4 regions of the Pseudoalteromonas sp. SWN166 genome follow, and region 3 is predicted to be linked to each of the others. Evidence: predicted binding sites of a transcription regulator. Region 3 holds the regulator's gene; each other region holds the start of a gene.

Region 1 (5,606 bases), on a different contig from region 3:
TGCGTGTTATTTTTGGCTTTGCCCGCGCCTACTTTATGGTCGAGACTCACGCACCTTCAGCACTTGTCCGGTTTTTGAATCAGCTTATGCCAAACAAAACGCTTGCTGAGCTCTATAACGCAGTGGGTTTCCATAAACAGGGTAAAACTGAGTTTTATCGAGAGTTTTTAAATCACTTATCTCACTCTAGTGATGAGTTTACAATTGCACCGGGTACTCCCGGTATGGTGATGATGGTATTTACCCTTCCCTCATTTGGTTATGTTTTTAAAGTAATAAAAGACAAATTTGGTGAAAGTAAGCCCTTTGGTCGTGATACCGTGTTAAAGCGTTATCAACTAGTAAAAAACCATGATCGCGTTGGCAGAATGGCCGATACCATAGAGTATTCTAACGTCGTATTTCCTTTAGCGCGTTTTGATAGTAATTTACTTGCGCAATTACATAAAACAATTGGCTCATCAATGGTAATTGAAGGCGAATGGTTGATCATCAAACATTTATATATTGAACGGCGCATGACACCACTCAATTTATTTTTAGAAAATGCTGATGAAGAAAGTGCCGCAGACGCGATTGAAGAATACGGGCAGGCCCTAAAAGAAATGATTGCCGTTAATATATTTCCTGGCGATATGCTGTTAAAAAACTTTGGTGTAAGTAAGCACAAACGTATTATTTTTTACGATTACGATGAAGTTCAGTACCTAACAGATATGAACTTTAGAGCATTACCAAAAGCAAAGAGCTACGACGATTATTTAATGGATGAACAAAGCTACTCGGTTGCGCCGCAAGACGTATTTCCAGAGCAGTTATGTACATTTGTAATGCCAAACCCTATGTATAAAAAGTTTTTTCTCAGCACTCACCCGGAGCTTATAGATGTTAGCTTTTGGAAGCAGGCGCAACAAAATATAAAAAATGGGCAGGTAAGTCATATTTACCCTTACCCGACAGCACAGCGATTTATCCATCACTGGTAAACGCAAAGGACACACAATGAATATAAGTAAAATAGATTTAAATTTACTCGTTTACCTCGATACATTGCTTCGAGAATGCAACGTAACACGCGCTGCTAATCAATTGAGCATTACGCAGCCCGCAATGAGTAATGGCCTTAAACGACTTCGTAACTTATTTAACGACCCTATTTTAGTTCGTACCAGCGATGGTATGGTCCCGACAGAGCGCGCTTTGGAGTTACAGCCTGTAATACGTGGCATATTAATGACGCTTGAAGAAACTCTAGCACCTAATCGAGAATTTGAGGCAAGCCAAAGTAAACGTGTGTTTAGAATCATGGCCAGTGATTACGCGGCAAGTACATTAGCCCCAAAACTACTTAGTAAATTGCACGACGAAGCTCCAGACACTACTTTGGATATACTTACCCCAAGTGATGTAACCTTTCATGACGTAGAAAACGGTAAAGTAGATATGGCAATCAACCGTTTTGAAAACTTACCTCAGTCTTTTCATCATAAACGCATTTGGAAAGACAGTTTTTGCTGCTTAGTTAAGGCCGACAACCCTATTATTGAAAACTTTAGCCTCGACAGCTACTTAAAAGCACGCCATATATGGGTGAGTAAAACAGGTTTTGGCGTAGGTGTAGGTATGGACCCTAAAGATGTGCAAAAACTTGGTTGGGTTGACGAAGCACTTGCTCACTTTGGTAAGCATCGTAACATTGCCACTTTTACGCGTAACTACCATGTAGCGATTCATTTAGCTAAAGAGAAAAATTTGATTGCGACCCTTCCTTCAAAAGCCGCAAATATATATTTAGATGATCCGGGGCTTAAAATTTTAGAGCCGCCGTTCCCTATTCCTCCTTTTGAGCTTGATATGATTTGGAGCCCACTGTTACATCGCGATGCGAGTCACATTTGGTTACGTCAAAAAGTAGCTGAAGTAGCTGAAGAGCTAAAATAACTTTATTACACAATATGATGTAAAAATTGCTAGGTTAATACTTGATCTGTTAACCTAGCAACTCCAAAAATAAAAAATAAAACGTTAAAAAGCAAAGACTTAAAACAAGGCGTTAACTTGGAACACACCTTGCTTTAATTAAATTTAACTATACATTCATTTAATTAAAGAGGTCATTATGAACACCCATCAAGGATCAGAAGTAAATCATATTACTGACATCATTCAAGTTATGAACAGCGGCATCGATTTTTATCAAAAAGCACAGGAAAAAGTTGAAGACCCAGCTATTGGCGCCCTTTTTCAGCGTATGATAGATGCCCGAAAAGTGAGTGTTGAGCGCTTGCAGCCCTATGCAATTAACGAAAAAGGCGAACGCGAAGATGGTTCATCCTTCGCAGTTGAAGCACGACGTGCATATACAGCCTTACTTACTACATTCACCTCACATAACGACAGCACCTATGTAAAAGAGCTTGAAGAAGTAGAAGATAAAACGCTTGCAGAAATTAAAGCCGCTATGGATAAACCACAACCGGCTGATTGCGAAGCTGCACTCGCTAAAACATTATTAACAATGCAAAGCTGCCATGCAGAAATGAGCCGTATGCAAAAGCATTAAGCTTACATAACGCATAAATAGAACCCAGCCTAGCGCTGGGTTTTTTATTGCCTCTAATACCAACCTGCATAGATATTTAAGCAATTTAACGAATTAAATTACACTATAACGATGTTAAATAGACCCCATATATAAGCAAATTGGTATAAACACAACCTTATTTCGCCACATTTTAAATACATAATGAATACAAATATTTAATGTTATTAGAATATTTATTTAACTACGCTTTATTTTTGCTGTGCTAATTTTGTTAATAGGTACCTAAAACCTTGCTGTGGCGCCGCAGCATTTAATTAAAAATAAGGTCTAATATGAAAAGTAAACTAACTAAACTGCAAAATAATGCTGATGTAGATATGACCCCGATGTTAGACATAGTGTTCATATTACTAATTTTCTTTATTGTAACTACATCTTTTGTAAAACCTGTGGCTATTGAATTAAACCGGCCACTCGACAGCCCTCAAATAGATAAGCCTGTTAAAAATGCTTTATTTAGAATTGATGAAAGTAACGGAGTATATTTTTCAGGGAGGTTAATTGATTTAGAGCAAGTTGCGACTAATTTAGCGATGTTCGCGGCTAAATATGAAATAAGTACGGTACTTATAACCGCAGACGAAAACAGTACACATAATACTTTAATGAGTGTAATGAATAATATTAAGCAATACGATGATTATTCAATAAGTTTGATTTCTCAATAAATCAATCCAAGCTAAAACCAAAAAAAGGGCCTTACGGCCCTTTGAGTTAAATAACGAAAGGGAGTGTTATTAATTAAAAACGGTATTCTGCACCTACGTAGTAGTAAGCACCGTTAAAACCAAATGGAGCCGAGCGACGTGAGTAGTCAAACACACCTGAACTACTTATTACTGTGTTGCCACTAGCATCTACAATAGTACCTGAGCGAGAGTTACCTATTTCGTTTTTATCTGGATAAACGTCAAACAAGTTGTTTGCACCAATGTTTACCGACAAATCTTCAGTAACGAAGTAGTTAACTTTAACGTCAGTTAAAATCTCTGCCCCATACGTTTGACGACCACCATCTTCTACTGTGTACTCACCAAAACGATTAAGTGAAAGGTTAACTGTCCAATCGTCACGTTGATAAAGCGCACTTAAGTTAATACGATCCTCTGGTTGCCACTCTTCAATAATAGAGATGTCTTCAGCTGAAAATATATCGTCTACATTTACTGTCTCAAGGCTTGAGCCAGCAGGCGAAAATAACGATACAACATCTGTTTTAGTAAAGTTAGCTGCAAGTGTAAAATCAAGCGTGCCTCCTAAACCTTCAGTGTTCCACGTTGCTACAAAATCAACACCACGAGTTTCTGTATCAGCACCATTTAAGAAGAACTGACCTACGCCAGCACCCGCACTATTCAGTGCAGCATCAAGGCTTGTAGATAAACCTTTACCTAAGCGGTCACTAATTACAATACGGTCGTCAATATCAATTGAGTAGTAATCAACGGTTACATTAATATTATCTGTAACGTTATATACAATACCTAAACTACGGTTTTGTGATTTTTCTTCTTTAAGCTTTGGAATACCTAAGCTTTGCGCAAGTGTTGAATCATTTCTAAATGTACCAACCTCTTCTGCAACTAAATTACCATTAGTACCAACAACAAATTGCGTACTTACGTTATTAAAGTAAAGCTGCTGCATTGAAGGCGCTCTAAAACCTGAGCTTAATGCACCACGTAGTGAAATATCGTCGGTTACAGACCAGTTACCAGCAAGCTTAAAGTTTACTGTATCACCAAAGCCTTTGTAGTTATCGTAGCGAAGTGCACCCGATAAAATTACATCTTCAATCACATAAGCTTCTGCATCTACGTAAAATGAAATTACATCACGCGATTCATCAACTGATGATGCAGGAGCTGAACCACCAAACCCTTGTGAACCACCTGATGCATCTTCAGAGCCAACACCACCACTTAAGCCGTTGTAAATACTTACACCGTTGGTTGTATCGTAATCGCGGTATGCGTACTCATTGCCTTCTAAAATGCGATATTCGTCAGTACGGATTTCAGCACCCATTGCTAAAGAATAATCATCAAAGTTTTGCGTAAAATCAATATTGATTGTTTGCAGTGATAATTCCATGCCGTAAGCGTACGCTTCACGTGGGATAGTTGTACGAATATCAGCAGCACTTAAACCTTGGTCATAACGTAAAAAGTTAGCGTATGAGGCATTGATAGTGTCACTTGTCGTGTAATCAATGCTGTTTTCACCGTAGGTGTATGATAAATCAAGGCTTGCATCGTTATCAAACTCAGTTTTATAACCAAAGTTGTACGAGATATCGTCGATAGTTGTATTAATTTTTGGTAAGAAGCCTAGCGGTATAGTCGCATCGTTATCTTGCAGTACAGGGTTACCACCAGCATTTGCGTTATGACGGAAAAATGCAGCCGACTCGTTTTCGCGTGTTGAGTAAGTAATAAAGCCGTAAAGCTCGCCATCACCTAACTCGTAACCGGTATTAATTGTTAAACCAAACTGCTGCGAATCAGCATCACCAATTCTAAAAGTATCACGATCGGCTGTCAGCTCACGCGGATCGCCAGCAAGTAAAGTACCGTCACTTAGTTCTGTACAACCATAAAACTGACAAGAGCCATGTAAACCTGCACGGTTAGTCGGTGCACGGTCACGGTAATTGATAGTTGTATTTAAATAACCGTCATCACCTAGCGCAAAGCCTTTATTAAAATCAAGGTTAATGGTTTCGCCATCGCCTTCAGAATATTGACCGTAGTTAATAGCCGCTTTACCACCTTCGCTACCATCTTTAAGCACAATATTAATAACACCTGCAATTGCATCAGAACCATACTGAGCAGCAGCGCCATCACGTAATACTTCAATGCGTTTAATTGCAGAGGCTGGAATTGCATTCATGTCAGTACCTGCGGTACCACGCCCAACAGAACCATTAATATGAATAATACTTGCTTGGTGACGACGTTTGCCGTTAATTAAAACCAATGTTTGATCGGGGCCCAAA
Region 2 (5,606 bases), on a different contig from region 3:
TTGCGCTTTTTTAAACTGACCGCGCAAATGCGGCTTTAAGTGCTTTTTAGAGTCTTTATCGTTTTTAAAGTAACTAATAAGAGCATGCATAAATACCGTATGCGTTTCACTTAACTTAGCTTCACGATTAGCGTATGGGTTATAACAAGAGCCACAACCCCCTTTAAACTGATACACCGTGTTGCTCATCATTACACCAAACCCTAAAAAGCAGGCAAGCGCATCGGCAGCTTGTGGTAAATAATCTTTACCCCCAGGTGGTAATACACCAACATGATGAATAAGTATGGTTGCCAGTGTACCCGCATAACTTGCTACCAAATCTTGTGGCTGATTTATCTGATTAGGATTAAACGAGACATTAATAGTATGGCTTGGCGGCACAATTAAATGACTACCTTCGCCACGTATTTGTTCACTAAATTCAAAATGCGGAAAAACCTGCGGTTGTAATTGCTGAGGTGCAACTAACTGAATAGGCCATCCATTCATACCCGCGTAATTAGTAACGCGGGTAAAAACGTTGGTCGCCATCTCTTCAATGCTCGACACTGAATCAGGAAAAAACGTGGCTGTTGGCAGTATTATTTGGGTGTGCTTAGTAAAAAATTCAGCCTCAAAATTTTCTACAGCCCAAATAAATGTATCAATAAGCCATTGCTGCTCTTGATCTTCCAATAAAGGTGCCGATTTAAATAAAGCTAACATAAGGTGCTCTTATAAGTTTTAGTGCTAGTTTAGTTTTTTTGTGTAAGCGCCCAATCCCACGCTTGAGTATTGTATAGCGGCACTGTTGATAGTGCATGGTGGTGGCTACCACTAGATTCTTTAGTTGAATACGATAAATACAATAAAGTACGGTTTTCAGCATCGTAAATACGGCGCACTTTTAGTGATTTAAATAATATACTTTTAGATGATTTAAATATCACTTCACCTGATTTACTACGGTCTATTTTTTGTAGCTGCTGCGCTGTAATAGGCCCCGTTTGACGACATGCAATAGACATATCAGAGGGATCTGAAAAGTCCAAATTAGCCTCTATATGACTAATATGACAAGTAACACCTTCGAGGATTGGATCTTGCTGCGAATTCACCACAACATCTTTAGTTGTAAATAACCCAAGGCTTACCGACGCAACGTCATCAGAGCAAGCACTTAACGTAACAACTGCACCTGCAAGTAACGCTAAACGTTTAAATTTTTGTGGTAATTTCATACTTATCCTTAATCAATATATAGGTAACTTAGTAGCTAAGTTACTAAGCGAAGGTTCACCTGTTTGTTTTTATACTAACATCAAAAATAAATACGACTAAATTAGTTTAAAGTAAACATTTTAATGTCGTGAGGGGTTAGCGAGTATCGACGTATTTGGTACAATAAGGCTCTCGTCGCAAGTAGTAACTCATAATAGGAAACGCTGTAATGCCGCATATTATTATTGAACACTCAGAAGATCTCCCTGTATTACCACAAGTTCTCGTAGAAAAAATCCACAACACCGCCTTCCAAAGTAACTTATTTGAATTAGAAACCATAAAAACGCGCGCTATTGCTTATCAGCAATATCAACTAGGCGCAGGAAAATCAGGGTTTATACATATTGCGGTACATATATTGGCTGGGCGCTCAATTGAGCAAAAGCAAATGCTAAGCGAACTATTACTTTCGTGCTTAAAAACGTATTGTCGCGATTCAGATAGCTTAAGCGTAAACATTTACGATATTGAGCATGAGATATACCGTAAAAATTAGTTAACTCTTGTAGTTTTGAGCAATAAAAGTAAACACTAATAACATAAAGCCCCGATTGGGGCTTTTTTTGTATTCTTAAATTAGATGCTGCTCACTGTCATTTGTAGCGCAGAGCATACATAGCATCTGATCTAACGCTGAAATTTAATAATGTATTTGCACTCTTTCTAATTTAAGAAAGCTTAGCTTAATCTATGGATTAACTTTATTTAGATTACGTTTATTATTAGGGGTAACTAAAAAATAATAAATAACACGAAATTAAATTCATGTAGCTTTGAATAATTTGAGTAGGTATTTACTTGGAAAGCTTGTAAAAGTGGTGGCCCCTCCCAGACTCGAACTGGGGACCTAACGATTATGAGTCGTGTGCTCTAACCAACTGAGCTAAGGGGCCAACTTTATATAACTGCTAGGCAGCTAATTTTTGAAGCGTTCAGTCACAGAGCGACTAAAGCGGGTTGCAGTATAAAAACTTTTTAGGTGCTTGTCACTACCAAACACCTTTATTTTAACAATCAGTAAGCTAACTGCTTAAATAGTAATCTTTTATGCGGATATAAACATAAAATGTAAGATATTTCCCATGATATTCACTGCATTAAATTATAAAAACCTTCCTCCCACATCAGTCTTTTATATTTAACGCTCTACTTTTTAAGTAAAGCTAACATATATGTGTAGGCATACAAGGCTGTAAAAAATATGCTTGGGGCTACTGTAAGTGCCAAATTAGGTGTCTGATTAATTACATTCACCAGAATTACTAAGCTCGATTGAACAGTAATCGGAATTACAGGCGCAAAAAGTACTCCAGCTATTTTTTTGTTGTTTAAATATGAGGCGCTGGAGTTAATTGCATTATTAAAGCTTTGTCGTATTGCTACGTTTTGTGGTGTTTTAGAATGAAACATACAAATAATCGGAGTTACAAATGCAAGCGCTACATAACTCGACTTATACTTGTTGACGACCTTTTCTAAAATAAAAGTAAAAAACAGCGTTACAAATCCACTATACAAGCCTTGCACTAATGCAGCTTGAAGCGTGACCGATTTTGCAATGTCTACCGCATTATTTGCCCAGTAGGCCCAACTAAAATAAAAAACGAATGACACAACACCTGACATTATAAGTCGAATATTCAATTAACTACCTCAATATGTGTAAAAACTTGGTTTAGAAGTGATGGTAATATTGTCACTAAATAATAGAGTAATTAATCGCGTATTGTAGATATATAAACAAACTAATGTTAAATATTTCCTAAATGGCATCAATACAGAATCAGAACACTGCTGTTAGTTAGAAAGCTTAATTGAAGTAAATAATAGCTGGGGGAATGTTGGGAGCGAGTTACAAGAAATAAATCACTTAGTTTGAGTAAATTAAAAAATGTTTACTTTAAAAACTAATATTGTGAGCCGATCGGTACTGAAGTATTTAGCTAAACCTCAGCAGTCGGCTTACACAATATATAATGTGTCATTATTTTTTCGCAATAATGTAGATTGCATGTATTAACCCTGGGAAATAACCTAGCAGTGTTAATAAAATATTTAACCAAAAATGCATACCTAAGCCAACTTGCAAAAATACACCCACTGGCGGTAATAAAACTGAAAATATTATACGGATAATATCCATGACCAAACTCCATTTAAATTAAGCATTAGAAAGGGGTAAAGCCCAGCTTTACTGGGCCTTAACTATAACTGTGTTATTCAGCAACAATAGTTAACTTATCAACTACGTCACGAACATCTTCAGCATTTTTAGCAATTTTAACTGCTAACTGCTTTTCAGCTTCAGACTCTACTGAGCCATTAAGAGTCACTACACCGTTATCGGTATCAACATCGATGTCTGTACCACCAACTTCCGAGTCAAACAGGAAGCGAGTTGTAATTACAGTGGTGATTTTAGCGTCCGTTAGGTCGTTATCATCATCGTCCATCATGTCTTTGCTTCTATCTTTTGTGTCCATGCTTTTAACAACGGTAAGGCTGTTTTCAACATCGGATACGCCATCTAGGCTAAGTACAAGTTCTTCTGCTAGCTCTTTATCAAGCTCGCTATTAACTTTACCTGTAAGTACTACCTTGCCATTTTTTACATCAGTGTTAATGTCAAAGTTGTTTAGATTAGTGTTCATAAGAAGAACTGTTTCTGCCTTACCATCAATCCAAGCATCTTTACTTTCGTTTTCCCAGCTGTTCGCTTGGGCACCCATAGCCGTAGTACCAAGAACTAAAGCTGCGATAATAGATTTGTTAAATGTTTTCATAATCTTTCTCCTTTTGATTAAAGACACTTTAACTTATGCGAGCTTTAGGCCAAGTTTACTTACTCTTAAAATTCAATTGCTTAGGTTGTTTTGCGATAAAGCTTTAACTATAGCTGTGTAACTATTTACAGGCTACTCGGTAAAACTTTCTCAAATAGTGAAAATAGCTAGATAATTGCTCTTTTGGTTAATCTATCGTTAATATAACAAAGAAAAAAACACCATTAAAAAATAACCAATTGATAATTAAAGTAATTATATTTGGTACGCGGTTTGCAATTAAACATTAAGATAAGTATCAATAGTAAATATAATAAGGAATATCTCATGTCTGTAAAAGTTGAAGACCGTCCAATAGAGCAAGTACGCGAACAGGTGATTGATCAATTAATTTATAATTACAGTCATGGGGTTATTTCAGTTGATGCATTTGAGAGACGTTTAGATGACGCGATGGATGCATCTAACAACGAAGCTCTTTTAGCCTTAGTAGAGGATTTAACACTTAATACAGACCAGCAATATAAAGCAGAAAAACAGTCGCAATTTTCTCCACACTATAGTGCACAACAAAACAGTGATGATGACTTTACACTACGCAGTATTTTAGGCTCTAACGAGCGAAGCGGCCAGTGGGTAGTACCAAAAAACATTTACCTCAGTAATTTTATGGGATCGGTGGTGCTCGATTTTACCGATGCCATTTTTGCGCATCAAAATGTAACTATTCACGTTAACTGTATTTTTGGTAGCGATGAAATATATGTACCAGAGCATGTAAACGTAGTCTCCAAAATGTTTTGTATATTAAGCAGCCTTGAAAATAAATCGGTATCACTTAACAAGCGCCAAGGCCCGACTATTCATATTGAAGGTAAAGCGGTAATGGGCTCTGTCGAAATAAAAATAAAACGGACTATTAAAGAAAAGTTTATGAGTTTTGCTAATGAGCTAAAAACACAATTAGGCGCTGGAAATAATCGTTCATAAAGCTTGCTTAAGCACCGCTCTTTGCGGTGCTTAACCTGTTATAAATCGTTATTTCGCTCGCTTGGTATATCACTTAAATACTCTACAAATTCCACCTCAAACCCAGCGGGATCAATAAAGTAGACATTCTTTCTGAAAGGATTCTCACTACCTTGCTTACTTATCCGAAAACCCGCTTTATTTAAGCGTATCACTACCTCATTTAAGTTATTAGTCACATAAGCAAAGTGTGCAAAACCAACTTGATGGCCCGATAAGTTTCTGTTTTCACCTTCACCATGGTCGCTTATCGCAATGTAATGCGTGTCATCTCCAAAGTGTACCCAGTGTCTTGGTTTTCCGTGCCAATCACCTCTACCCTCACTTCTGATTGACCAATGCGGAAATACAGCGCGATAAAATTTAAGCATACTATCTATATCACTCGCGACTAAGTTTACGTGCTCTAAATACATAATGTTGTCCTATCAATTAAGTAAACAGCACGATAAAACCTCAAGCTAGCTTTAGGTAAAGTGTTATTTAAAATTAATTCGATTTAATTAGGGCCTGTGACTTAATTATTAT
Region 3 (5,606 bases):
CCAGAACCAGAACGGCCACTTATGATAATTAACTCCATTTATCACCCTTTAATAAAACTACGATTGATCAACAATAACTTGGTAAAGTTCAGCATCTGATTTTGCACTACGTAACTGCTTACAAAAATCTTTGTTATTGAGTCTATCAGCAATGGTAGCTAGAGTCTTTAAGTGCTGCTGGTTATCTCCATCTGGTACGATGAGTGCGACGAAAATATCAACAGGGCGGTTATCTATAGCATCAAAATTTATTGGCGTTTCGCTAACGAGCACTAAAGCCAAAGGCTCTTCTGCACCGCTCATTCTTCCGTGAGGAATCGCAATGCCACGCCCTATACCTGTACTACCCAATTTCTCTCTACTCATTAAAGCAGTTAGAATGTCTTGTTGCGGTAGGTATGGAAGTTTAGCGTGAGCAAGTTCGCTAATGAACTCTAAAATCCTTTTTTTGCTATTAAAAAGGACCGCAGCTTTGCTGCAGTCCTGGCATATAAGTGAGCTTAATTTCATCATATTAGTGTCGAGCAAGCTTCTCTTTGTGTTTAATTACTTGGCGATCTAGCTTGTCGATCAACGAGTCAATGGCGGCATACATATCTTGATGTTCTGTAGAGGCAAAGAGTTCGGCGCCACTTACGTGTATTGTCGCTTCTGCTTTTTGATTTAGTTTTTCTACATCAAGAATGACATGAACATTATTAATATGATCAGAGTGTCTTTCTAGCTTCGCAAATTTAGTATTAATATAGTCTCTTAATGAATCGGTTAATTCTACGTGACGACCAGTTAAGTTTAGTTGCATAAGCATTACCCTCTTTGTTTAGCGTCTTAAATCAAGCTTTTACGTTGATTTGACGGTGGAATAGCCAGAGACTCGCGGTATTTTGCGATTGTACGTCTCGCTACTTTAATTCCTTGCTCAGCCAATATATCCGCTATTTTGCTATCACTCAATGGTTTTGCTGAGTTTTCTGCTGCGATTAATTTTCGGATAAGCGCACGTATTGCTGTAGATGAGCATTCACCTCCATTTTCGGTGCTTACATGGCTTGAGAAAAAGTATTTAAGCTCAAATATACCACGGGGTGTGTGCATATATTTTTGAGTTGTTACGCGCGAAATTGTTGATTCGTGCATTTCTACCATTTCAGCAACATCATTTAAGACCATTGGTTTCATGGCTTCAGGGCCGTGTTCAAAAAAGCCTTGTTGCTGCTTAACAATGCAATTAGTTACTTTTAATAGTGTGTCGTTTCTACTTTCTAAGCTTTTAATAAACCATTTAGCTTCTTGTAAATGTGAGCGAATAAACTGGCTGTCACCACTGGATTTTACAGTGCGAGACATTGCAGCGTATTGGCTATTAACACGAATTTTAGGCATGCTATCTGGGTTTAACTCAACAACCCAGCGGCCTTTAATTTTTTTAACTGACACATCAGGAATAACATACTCAGACTCTTCTCTTACAATAGTATCTGCAGGCTTAGGGCTAAGAGTATGTATTAATGTCATTACTTCTTTAAGCTCTTCTTCTTTGAGCTTAGTCTTCTTCATTAATGTACGATAGTCACGAGCTGCTAATAAATCAATATGCTCGGTTAAAATCATTTTCGTTTCATTAATGTAAGGTGTTTCTTTATCAAACTGGTTAAGTTGAATACATAAACACTCTTGTAAACTACGTGCAGCAATACCGACAGGATCAAACAGTTGGATGCGCTTTAATACTGCTTCAATTTCATCAAGTTCAACTTCGTTATCTTCTTCGTTTTCTTGATTAAAGCTTTCTAAAATTTCTTCGCAGCTTAGTGTTAAAATGCCTGAATCATCGACGGCTTCTACAATAGCAATAGCAATGGCTTCATCGGTAGGGCTAAATGGCGTTAGTTGTAATTGCCACATTAAATACTCATGAAGCGTTTCAGTAGAGGCGCCTTGGTATATTGATTCGTCTTCAGGCATTGGACCTGATGATGCTGCAGGGGCGGCACTCATGTACTCATCCCAACTAACATCCATAGCCATGTCGTCACTTAGCGTGTCTTTTGCAAGTGCTTCACCACTATCTTGTTCGTATTCGCTTGGAGCATCATCGGCAGATGCGCTAACAGTTATGTCATCTGTATCTGCTTTTTGCTCGTTTTTACCTGCAGCGTCTTCGGAATAGTCTGGTTCTTCAACCTCTAATAGCGGGTTGCTGTCGAGAGCTTCTTGTATTTCTTGCTGGAGATCCAATGTACTGAGTTGCAACAAACGAATAGCTTGTTGCAGCTGTGGAGTCATTGTAAGTTGCTGGCCCATGCGCAGCTGTAGTGATTGCCTCATGTATCTCTAACAATCCTTTTATGTTGTTATAATTAATACTAGCAGATGCTTAAAGACATGGCGTAAATGTTACAGCCTAAATTGCTCGCCTAAGTAAACATCGCGTACTGTTTTATCATTTAATACGTGTTCTGGAGTACCTGATGCAATCAGCTCCCCATGAGAAACAATGTAGGCTTTTTCACAAACATCAAGGGTTTCTCTTACGTTATGATCGGTAATCAATACACCAATCCCACGATTTTTGAGATGTTCTATTATTTTCTTTATATCTAATACCGAAATCGGGTCAACACCTGCAAATGGTTCATCCAATAATATAAATTTAGGATCGGCTGCCAGCGCACGTGCTATTTCCACGCGGCGACGTTCGCCACCCGATAATGCCATACCTTGGCTATCACGAATGTGTTGTATGCTAAATTCATCTAATAATTTATCGAGCGTGTCTTCTCGGGCTTGCTTATTTAACTCTTTGCGTGTTTCTAAAATTGCCATTAAGTTTTGATAAACAGTCAGTTTTCTAAAAATTGAAGACTCTTGTGGTAAGTAGCCAATGCCTAATCTAGCACGACTATGCATAGGTAAAAGAGTAATATCGTTATCATCGATAGAAATTTTACCTTTGTCGCTAGGTACAAGTCCCACAATCATATAAAACGTGGTGGTTTTACCTGCGCCGTTAGGGCCAAGTAAGCCAACAATACTGCCAGCTTTTACTTCAAGACCGACGTTTTTGACAACTTCACGGCCTTTATAGCTCTTTGCTAATAGTTCTGCTTTTAATGTACTCATGGTTGACCTTTATCGTCTTTTTTACTTTTTTTAGTTTCGATAGGCACTAAAATCGTGTGAACGCGGTCAGTTGAGTTTTCATCTTTTTCGGCACTGATTAACTGTTGTTCTATATCGTAGGTAATACTTTTAGCATTAATTTTTTGTCCTGCTTGCGATACTTGTGCATTACCAACAAGCGTTAAAAAACGTTTAGATACATCGTAACGAACTTCGTCTGCACTGGCGCTCATAGTTGTGCCATCTGATTGCTTCTCTTCAAAGCGAGCAGGGCTACCCGTGGCAATTAATAGTTGCTGGTTATCACCAAGTTCATCGCGCTTATGTACTTCGAGGCGGTCTGCTGTAATTCGGCGATTACCGTGAATAATCTCAACGTTTTTCTCAAAAATACCCACGTTAGCTTTTAATTGGCCTTCTTGCTTATCGGCGCTTATTGAAATTTGATTTGCAGCAGGTTGCGAGTTTTGTTCTGCAGCATTACTATTAAACGCTATTATAAGTGTAGGAATAATAAGTGATTTTAATATTTTATTGGTCATAGTATATGGTTCGCGTATGGTTAATTAGTTTTATCACTTCGGTTTTTAAGTCGGCTTCTAGGCCTTTACCGGTGATTTTTAAATTGGGTCCGGTGATGATAACGGGTTGCTCCGAACGCATTGTTAATAGCTTTATATCTACCTGAATATTATCAGCATTGATTTTGTCTATCATGGCGTTATCGGTTAAGTTTTTGGCAACCACATTACCTTCTAAAATTAATTGTTTGTCTTCGTATAATGTTGCTTCGTCTGCATTTATTTGCCACGTTTGCTTTTCGTTATATAAAGTAAAAATAGGTTTTTCAAAAAACGTAAAACCTAATTGTTGATATAGCTCCATTTTAGCCGCAGTTACTTTGTGGCTAATTTTACCTTGCTCGTCATAGGCTGTTTGTTTGAGTTCTATGGCTATGTAATCAGGCTTGGCAATAACTTCAGGCTCAGCCTGAGGTGCAACATTAGTTTGTGTAAAATAAGGGTACCAAAGCCAAACCATACAGCTAATGAATAAAACGCTTAATATTATGCGCGCTGCATTCATGAACTAGTGCCTTGTGTAGTCAATGCTTTACCATTTTCAAGCATGAGCAAGTCGGTAAGCTCTCTTACTGCGCCAAAGCCGCCAGGCATTTGCGTTACATAGTGTGATAAACGCTTTATAAGCGGATGAGCATCATTTACTGCAACAGCAAAGCCGACTAATTCCATAACGGGCATGTCAGGACCATCATCACCTATATAAGCAATTTGTTCATCGCTAAGGTTGAGTTTATCTTTTAGCTCTTGATAGGCAATGAGCTTATTTTCTTGGCCTTGATAAATATGCTGTACGGTTAAGCTGCTCATACGTTGTTGCACTATTTGTGAATGACGACCAGTAATTACAGCCACTTCAAAGCCACTGTTTATAAGCGCTTTAATGCCAAAACCATCTTTTGTATTAAATGCTTTTAGCTCTTCACCTTGATTGCCAAGATAAATACGGCCATCAGAAAATACACCATCAATATCGCATATAAGTAGCTTTACTTTTTTAGCGCGTGCTTTTGCATCATCGCTCAGCGGTTGATAGAGTTCTTCAAATTGCATTTATAACACTCCTGCCTTTAATAGGTCTTGCATATTTAATGCGCCAATAGGCTGATTTAGCTCATTGACAACGATTAAGCCATTTATACGTTTGTGTTCCATAATATTAAGCGCTTCAGCGGCTAAAATATCTTGCGTAGCCGTAGTACATGACTTAGTCATAACAACATCTATTTGTGTTGTATGAATATCAATTCTTTGCTCTAAAATACGACGCAAATCGCCATCGGTAAATAGGCCTACTAATTGCTGATTATCATCAACAATGGCTGTCATGCCTAAACCTTTAGCAGACATTTCAATAAGGGCGTCTTTAACTGTTTGTGAAACGCTAATAATAGGTGTATTTACGCCGCCGTGCATAACATCTTTTAAAGTGAGTAATAAGCGCTTGCCTAAACTACCACCAGGGTGAGATAACGCGAAGTCATCAGCAGTAAAGCCGCGAGCTTCTAATAATGCAACTGCCATGGCATCGCCCATCGCAAGTGTTGCAGTGGTACTTGATGTAGGAGCTAGACCCAATGAGCAGGCTTCTTTTTCTACTTTAATGCACACATGCACATTAGCAAGGGTCGCCATAGTTGATTGCGTATTGCCAGTCATCGATATCATTTTGGCACCAAGTCGTTTTAAAACGGGAATGATATTTAAAACTTCGCTGGTCTCACCTGAATTAGAAATAAGCATAACCACGTCATTTTTAGTGATCATACCTAAATCACCATGACTTGCTTCACCAGGGTGAACAAAAAATGCAGGACTGCCAGTACTTGCAAGGGTTGCTGCTATTTTATTGCCAATATGACCTGATTTACCCATACCAATGACAATAATACGGCCTTCACA
Region 4 (5,606 bases), on a different contig from region 3:
AAATACTCCTAAAGATAATTTACCTCCTGCCGTTAACTTAATCAGTACGGAGCTGAGCATACATTTGTGACAGCTCTTGGTTAAATTAAAATAGCAACATTACGAAAGTAATCAGGAGTTTTATTATGATTTCAGTAAACACAAATGTATCTTCACTAAACGCGCAACGTAATCTATCGCAATCAGGTTCCGACTTAGCAACGTCAATGGAACGCCTATCATCAGGTATGCGTATCAATAGCGCAAAAGATGACGCGGCAGGTATGCAAATTTCAAACCGTTTAACATCGCAAATAACTGGTTTAGGTGTAGCTCAGCGTAATGCTAACGATGGTATTTCAATGGCGCAAACAGCTGAAGGTGCAATGCAAGAATCGACGAACATATTACAACGTATGCGTGAACTAGCTCTTCAATCAGCTAATGGATCTAATAGTTCTGATGATAGAGACTCTCTTCAAAAGGAAGTATCTGCATTACAAGAAGAGTTGACACGTATCTCAAAAACGACTTCTTTTGGTGGTCAACAACTGCTTGATGGCGATTTTGGTACGAGATCTTTTCAGGTAGGCTCAAATGCAAATGAAACAATAGATATTTCTTTGAGTGATATTGGAGCTGATGCTTTAGGGCAAAATGCACTCGGCGGGGATAAAACAGGTTCGGTGTTCGATAATACAGTAAAAGCAGGTACTTCATTTGCTGCAGGCGTTGTAACTACTGATATAACTTTATCTGGCTCAATAAAAACAGAAGATGTTAATATGACTGGGTTAGATGCTCTGGCTGCAGCGAAAAAAATTAATATTGCAGGTACAGGAATAAAAGCTGAAGCGAGTGTAACAGCAACACTATCTGCATTATCCTCTGCCGATGTTGGTACATTGACTGTAGGCGTTAAAGAATTTAATTTAGCTGATTATAAAGGTGATACGTCAGCATTAGCATCTGATCTTAGTAAATCAGGAATAAATGCATCATATGATAAAGATGCTGGAGAGATTACTATCACTGAAACCGGCGTTGCTGGTGTAAGGTTAGAGGGAGATACTGATAGTACAGCAAAGCTTGATGGCACACTCGGTGATGCAGGTGGTGCAGTTGTTAATTCGCAAATAATCTTAACCTCTAGTGATAATTTTAAAATATCAGGAGCTGCAGCAGCTGAGATTAGTAGTACAACTGATTCAAATATTGACTCTGTAAAAAATGTCAGCCTGAAAACGGCTGAAAGTTCACAGAGTGCAATTGCTGTAATTGACGCAGCTTTAGCAGATATTGATTCTCAACGAGCTGATTTAGGTGCGGTTCAAAACCGTTTTGGTCATACAATTAGTAACCTTGCTAACATTCAAGAAAACGTATCAGCATCTCGTAGCCGTATTCAAGATACCGACTTTGCAACAGAAACAGCACAAATGACTAAAAACCAAATATTGCAACAAGCGGGCACGTCTATTTTATCGCAAGCTAATCAGTTACCACAAGCAGCACTTAGCTTATTAGGTTAATAAGTTAAAGTAATAGCTTAATGGTTAGCTAGCTAGTACATAAAGTCAGTATTAGTTTTACAAAAAAGGAGGTGGCTTTAGCTACCTCCTTTTGTGGTTTAAGGGTATAAACTAAGCTATTGTTGATTTAATTAAGTTAGAAATAGGAATCTGTTATGAATACTATTAATTCCAATGCAGAAGTTACATTACCAACTCCGCTAGCGGGTGAAGATAAAGTGGTTGTTCAGGCGGCTAGTTCGCTAACGGAGCGTGCTATTGACGATGTAAAGCAAGCTGATACTCTAAATCAACAACGATTACAGCAAAATCAATACGAAAAAAATAATCAAGAAGTAACTGCTCAGCCACTAGAGCGTGAACAGTTAGAACAAATGGCGCAACAATTGCAGGACTTTATGGGCGAAATGAACCGAAGTTTGCAATTTAAAGTGGATGAAGATTCAGGTCGTGATGTAATTAAAGTACTCGATAAAGACAGTGGTGAAGTTATTAAGCAATACCCTTCTGAGGAAGTATTAAGTTTGGTTTCTAAATTGTCGGAGTCGGCAGGTATTTTGATTGATCAAACAGTTTAGTAAGTTATTCACATTGCTATTTTAAGTTAGTTTATTTTAAGTATTTAAGAGGTGAAGTATGGCTATTTCGTTTACTGGTTTAGGCTCAGGGTTAGCTGTATCAGACATTGTTGATGCACTAGTAAATGCTGAGCAAGCACCTGCTGAAGCTCGTTTAAATACTACTGAAGGCAAATTAACTACAGATATTTCAGCCGTTGGAGCACTCAAGTCGGCGCTCGAAAAAGTACAAACCTCAATGGAAGCATTGGGTGATAGTGATAATTATCAAAAGCGAACCGCATCAGGTAATGATGATTTTATATCAATTAGTTCAGATAAAGATGCGCAGCCTGGTAGTTATAATGTAAAAGTGGATGCCTTAGCACAAGCTCATAAGTTGTCATCCCCTGCGTTTGCAGCAGACGAGGCAATTGGCGCGGGTGTTATTACAATAGGCTCGGGCGACAATAGTTTCTCTACTGTTTTATCGGCTACAAATACCTTAGAAGATTTACGCGACCAAATTAATAACGGCCCTTTTACTGGCAGTGATAGTAATGATTCTGTTGTTGCAACTATAATAACCAGTGATACCGGTCAGCATTTAGTACTTACCAGTAAAGAAACCGGTGAAGACAACGCAATAACAATTACTGTACAAGACGATGACGGTACAAATACCGATACAGGTGGACTTTCTCGATTAGCTTACGATGTGTCTGACGCCGACCCACTAAACCATACTACAAACTTAACCGAAGTAAACGCGGCGCAAAATGCGCAAATAACAATTGATGGCACGTTAACTGTATCAAGCAATACTAATGAATTTACTAATGTGATTGATGGCGTGGATATTACCGCTAAAAAGTTGCATGCCACTGATGACGACTTAAGCGATATATCGGTTACCGAAAATAATAATAATATTAAAACAGGCTTAAATAGCTTTATTACAAGTTACAACGAACTCTTAGAGCTGAGCAATAATTTAGGTGCCTCCGGCGAAGGTGGTGCAGGCGTTATGGCTGGTGACTCGCTACTTCGTGGTGTTATGTCAAAGCTGCGTAGCGAAATAACAAATCCCGTTGATTTAGGTGATGGTAACTCATTATCGCTTTCGCAATTAGGTGTCGAAACAGACCGCTACGGTGTTTTAACCCTAAATACAGAAACACTAGATGAGCAAATAGACGCTAATGTAAATTTAGTGCAGCAGTTTTTTGTAGGTAATGACGATGATGGATTTGCACAATCGTTTGACGAAAAGCTGAGCTTTTACACCGACTCTGACGGTATTATCCAAAACCGCATAGACAGCAAAACAAACCAACTTGATGACATAGATGACCAGCGCTTGGACCTTGCCAGTAAAATGGAGTCACTATCATCTCGTTTATACGCTCAATATAACGCAATGGATTTATTAGTGGCAAGCCTGAATAACACCAGTACGTATGTTCAAGCTCAGCTGGAAAATATGCCTGGGGTTGTACGAGATAACTCTTAATATATAAATAGCATATAGTTTTAATAGCTAAACCAAAAAACATAAAAAAACCGTTATTTACAACGGTTTTTTTTATGTTTACTGCTTGAGGTGGATTTTAATTGGCTGCTTTATAAGCTTTAATTGCCTTGCCAGATTTTTTTTGTTTAATAATAGCTTTTGACGATTCGTTTTTAGCGCTATTTGCTTTTACTAAAATAGTATTTATACGAAGCTGAATTAATTCTAATTGCTCTGCGCTTGGGCCGTCGCTGCTTTCGCACCATTGCTTTAGTTTAGCATTTAAAGTGTCTAAAAAAGGCGGAGCTTCGTCTGCATTATTGTCATTTACTAACACTTCAATTTTACTAAGCAGTGCTTGTATTTGCTCTGCATGGCTTGTTAGTTGCTGCGAAGATGTTGGCGAGTTCATAATTTAAATTAAACCGCAGGGCTGCGTTGATCTAGCGGAATATTATTCCAACCTTCTTTAATTTCTTTAACAATACTTGATACTTCAGTAATTGCTTCAATATCGTTGTTTATGTTTGCTTGCGTTAAACGTCGTTGGCAGTAATCGTAAAGTGCCAATAAATTGTTAGAAATACTAGGGTCTTGCTCTACTTCTAAATTAAGTGCGTCTTGTAGGGCACCAAATAATAAAACACAGGCTGAAATGTTTTCACCTTTTTTAGCTATTTCTTTGCGCTCAATAAACCCTTTTGTTGCCGCTAAACGGCCGATAATATTACTGAATATAAGATTTATTTGTTCGTAAGGAGTCATTTCGGCAATACTACTAGCACGAACTTGACCGTATTTTTTTACTGAGATGTGAGCCATGGAAAATCCTAAAATTTAAAACAATAAAATTATGTGAAAGCTAATATAAAAAACTCTATATAAAACTGATATGAAAATTTAATAAAGCTTTTATACTTTTATAAGAACATAGCAATATTAATGCCAAGCATTTTAGCTTATCTATGTATCGGCATTTGTAACTTCAACTTAAATTTATAATTGAGTTTATTTACTAACAATAGCATTTTTATTCCTGAGTAAATTAATTTTTAGGGCTAAGTTATAGTTAAGTAATAGCTAGGTAATAGCTAAGCAATAACTAAGTTAAAACCATAACCCATACTTAATGATTAACTATTAAGTATGATTGACTTAACTAGTCCGTCTGTTTTTTGGCGTTTATGTCAAAAAACTGCCGCTATCGCTTGCATCCATTCTGAACTGGCTTACAATTTAACTAATTATACAAATTAGTGAAAGTACGGCTCGCTAAATATGATCTTGATTTTAGATAATAATAACAACCGCGCAATAGGATTAAATGCTTCACTTGGCTTTATTGGTGAAGCTGCTCAACTATTAAGCGAAGACTGCTTTGAACAAGAATGTAAAAAATATCAGCAGCAAGAATGCATGATTATTTTAGGAGCGTTGCAATCACTTGACCACGAAAGCTTAATTAAACGCTATCCAACTCTACCCTTTTTATTAATTGGCGAAACGCTAAAACCACTATTAAGTATCGCTAATGTAGTGGGGCTTATTTGCGAGCCATTTAATCACGAAGTGACAACTCAGTTACTCCACGATTGCCAGCAGTATCAGCGTATGCTGCCTAATGAGCATAAGCATACTAAACCACATAAAATTTTTGACGGACTTGTTGGTGAAACAGAGGCCGTAAAAGATGTTCGTTTTTTAATTGAACAAGTGGCAAAAACCGACGCTAATGTTTTAATTTTAGGCGAATCAGGCACAGGTAAAGAAGTGGTTGCCCGTAATGTTCACCTGCTTTCAAAGCGTATTAATGGACCGTTTGTACCTGTTAACTGTGGTGCTATTCCGGCAGAGCTGCTCGAAAGCGAACTATTTGGCCACGAAAAAGGCGCGTTTACGGGTGCTATATCGGCGCGTAAAGGGCGATTTGAACTAGCTCAAGGCGGTACACTATTTTTAGATGAAATAGGCGATATGCCACTGCAAATGCAAGTTAAGTTGCTGCGAGTATTGCAAGAACGCAGC

What was found. The regulator sigma-54, encoded in region 3, starts transcription at its own class of promoters, with help from an activator protein. The targets are predictions, from matches to a motif close to GTTGGCACGNNNNTNGNNT.
Region 1: a site for sigma-54 is predicted at 2,058-2,076, ahead of I6F49_RS07820 (ferritin-like domain-containing protein). Genes of this name have one in related genera too.
Region 2: a site for sigma-54 is predicted at 4,310-4,328, ahead of I6F49_RS01025 (LiaF domain-containing protein). Genes of this name have one in related genera too.
Region 4: a site for sigma-54 is predicted at 4,513-4,531, ahead of fliS (flagellar export chaperone FliS). Genes of this name have one in related genera too.

What each region holds. Positions count from the first base shown of each region.
Region 1 covers NZ_JADYXB010000009.1:90,636-96,241, forward strand. The annotation lists gene aceK (bifunctional isocitrate dehydrogenase kinase/phosphatase) at 1-986, shown strand, start outside; gene I6F49_RS07815 (LysR family transcriptional regulator) at 1,003-1,941, shown strand; gene I6F49_RS07820 (ferritin-like domain-containing protein) at 2,120-2,563, shown strand; gene I6F49_RS07825 (ExbD/TolR family protein) at 2,878-3,273, shown strand; gene I6F49_RS07830 (TonB-dependent receptor plug domain-containing protein) at 3,347-5,606, opposite strand, start outside.
Region 2 covers NZ_JADYXB010000001.1:215,084-220,689, forward strand. The annotation lists gene I6F49_RS00990 (hypothetical protein) at 1-708, opposite strand, end outside; gene I6F49_RS00995 (CreA family protein) at 738-1,223, opposite strand; gene I6F49_RS01000 (5-carboxymethyl-2-hydroxymuconate Delta-isomerase) at 1,433-1,762, shown strand; tRNA gene I6F49_RS01005 (tRNA-Ile) at 2,083-2,159, opposite strand; gene I6F49_RS01010 (hypothetical protein) at 2,413-2,910, opposite strand; gene I6F49_RS01015 (YqaE/Pmp3 family membrane protein) at 3,251-3,409, opposite strand; gene I6F49_RS01020 (BON domain-containing protein) at 3,483-4,049, opposite strand; gene I6F49_RS01025 (LiaF domain-containing protein) at 4,377-5,039, shown strand; gene I6F49_RS01030 (VOC family protein) at 5,078-5,494, opposite strand.
Region 3 covers NZ_JADYXB010000008.1:118,534-124,139, reverse strand. The annotation lists gene rapZ (RNase adapter RapZ) at 1-38, opposite strand, end outside; gene ptsN (PTS IIA-like nitrogen regulatory protein PtsN) at 58-510, opposite strand; gene hpf (ribosome hibernation promoting factor) at 515-802, opposite strand; gene I6F49_RS07155 (RNA polymerase factor sigma-54) at 829-2,328, opposite strand; gene lptB (LPS export ABC transporter ATP-binding protein) at 2,398-3,123, opposite strand; gene lptA (lipopolysaccharide transport periplasmic protein LptA) at 3,120-3,665, opposite strand; gene lptC (LPS export ABC transporter periplasmic protein LptC) at 3,655-4,209, opposite strand; gene kdsC (3-deoxy-manno-octulosonate-8-phosphatase KdsC) at 4,206-4,757, opposite strand; gene I6F49_RS07130 (KpsF/GutQ family sugar-phosphate isomerase) at 4,758-5,606, opposite strand, start outside.
Region 4 covers NZ_JADYXB010000007.1:70,644-76,249, forward strand. The annotation lists gene I6F49_RS06090 (flagellin) at 123-1,511, shown strand; gene I6F49_RS06095 (flagellar protein FlaG) at 1,667-2,089, shown strand; gene fliD (flagellar filament capping protein FliD) at 2,148-3,581, shown strand; gene I6F49_RS06105 (hypothetical protein) at 3,679-3,993, opposite strand; gene fliS (flagellar export chaperone FliS) at 4,002-4,403, opposite strand; gene I6F49_RS06115 (sigma-54 dependent transcriptional regulator) at 4,860-5,606, shown strand, end outside.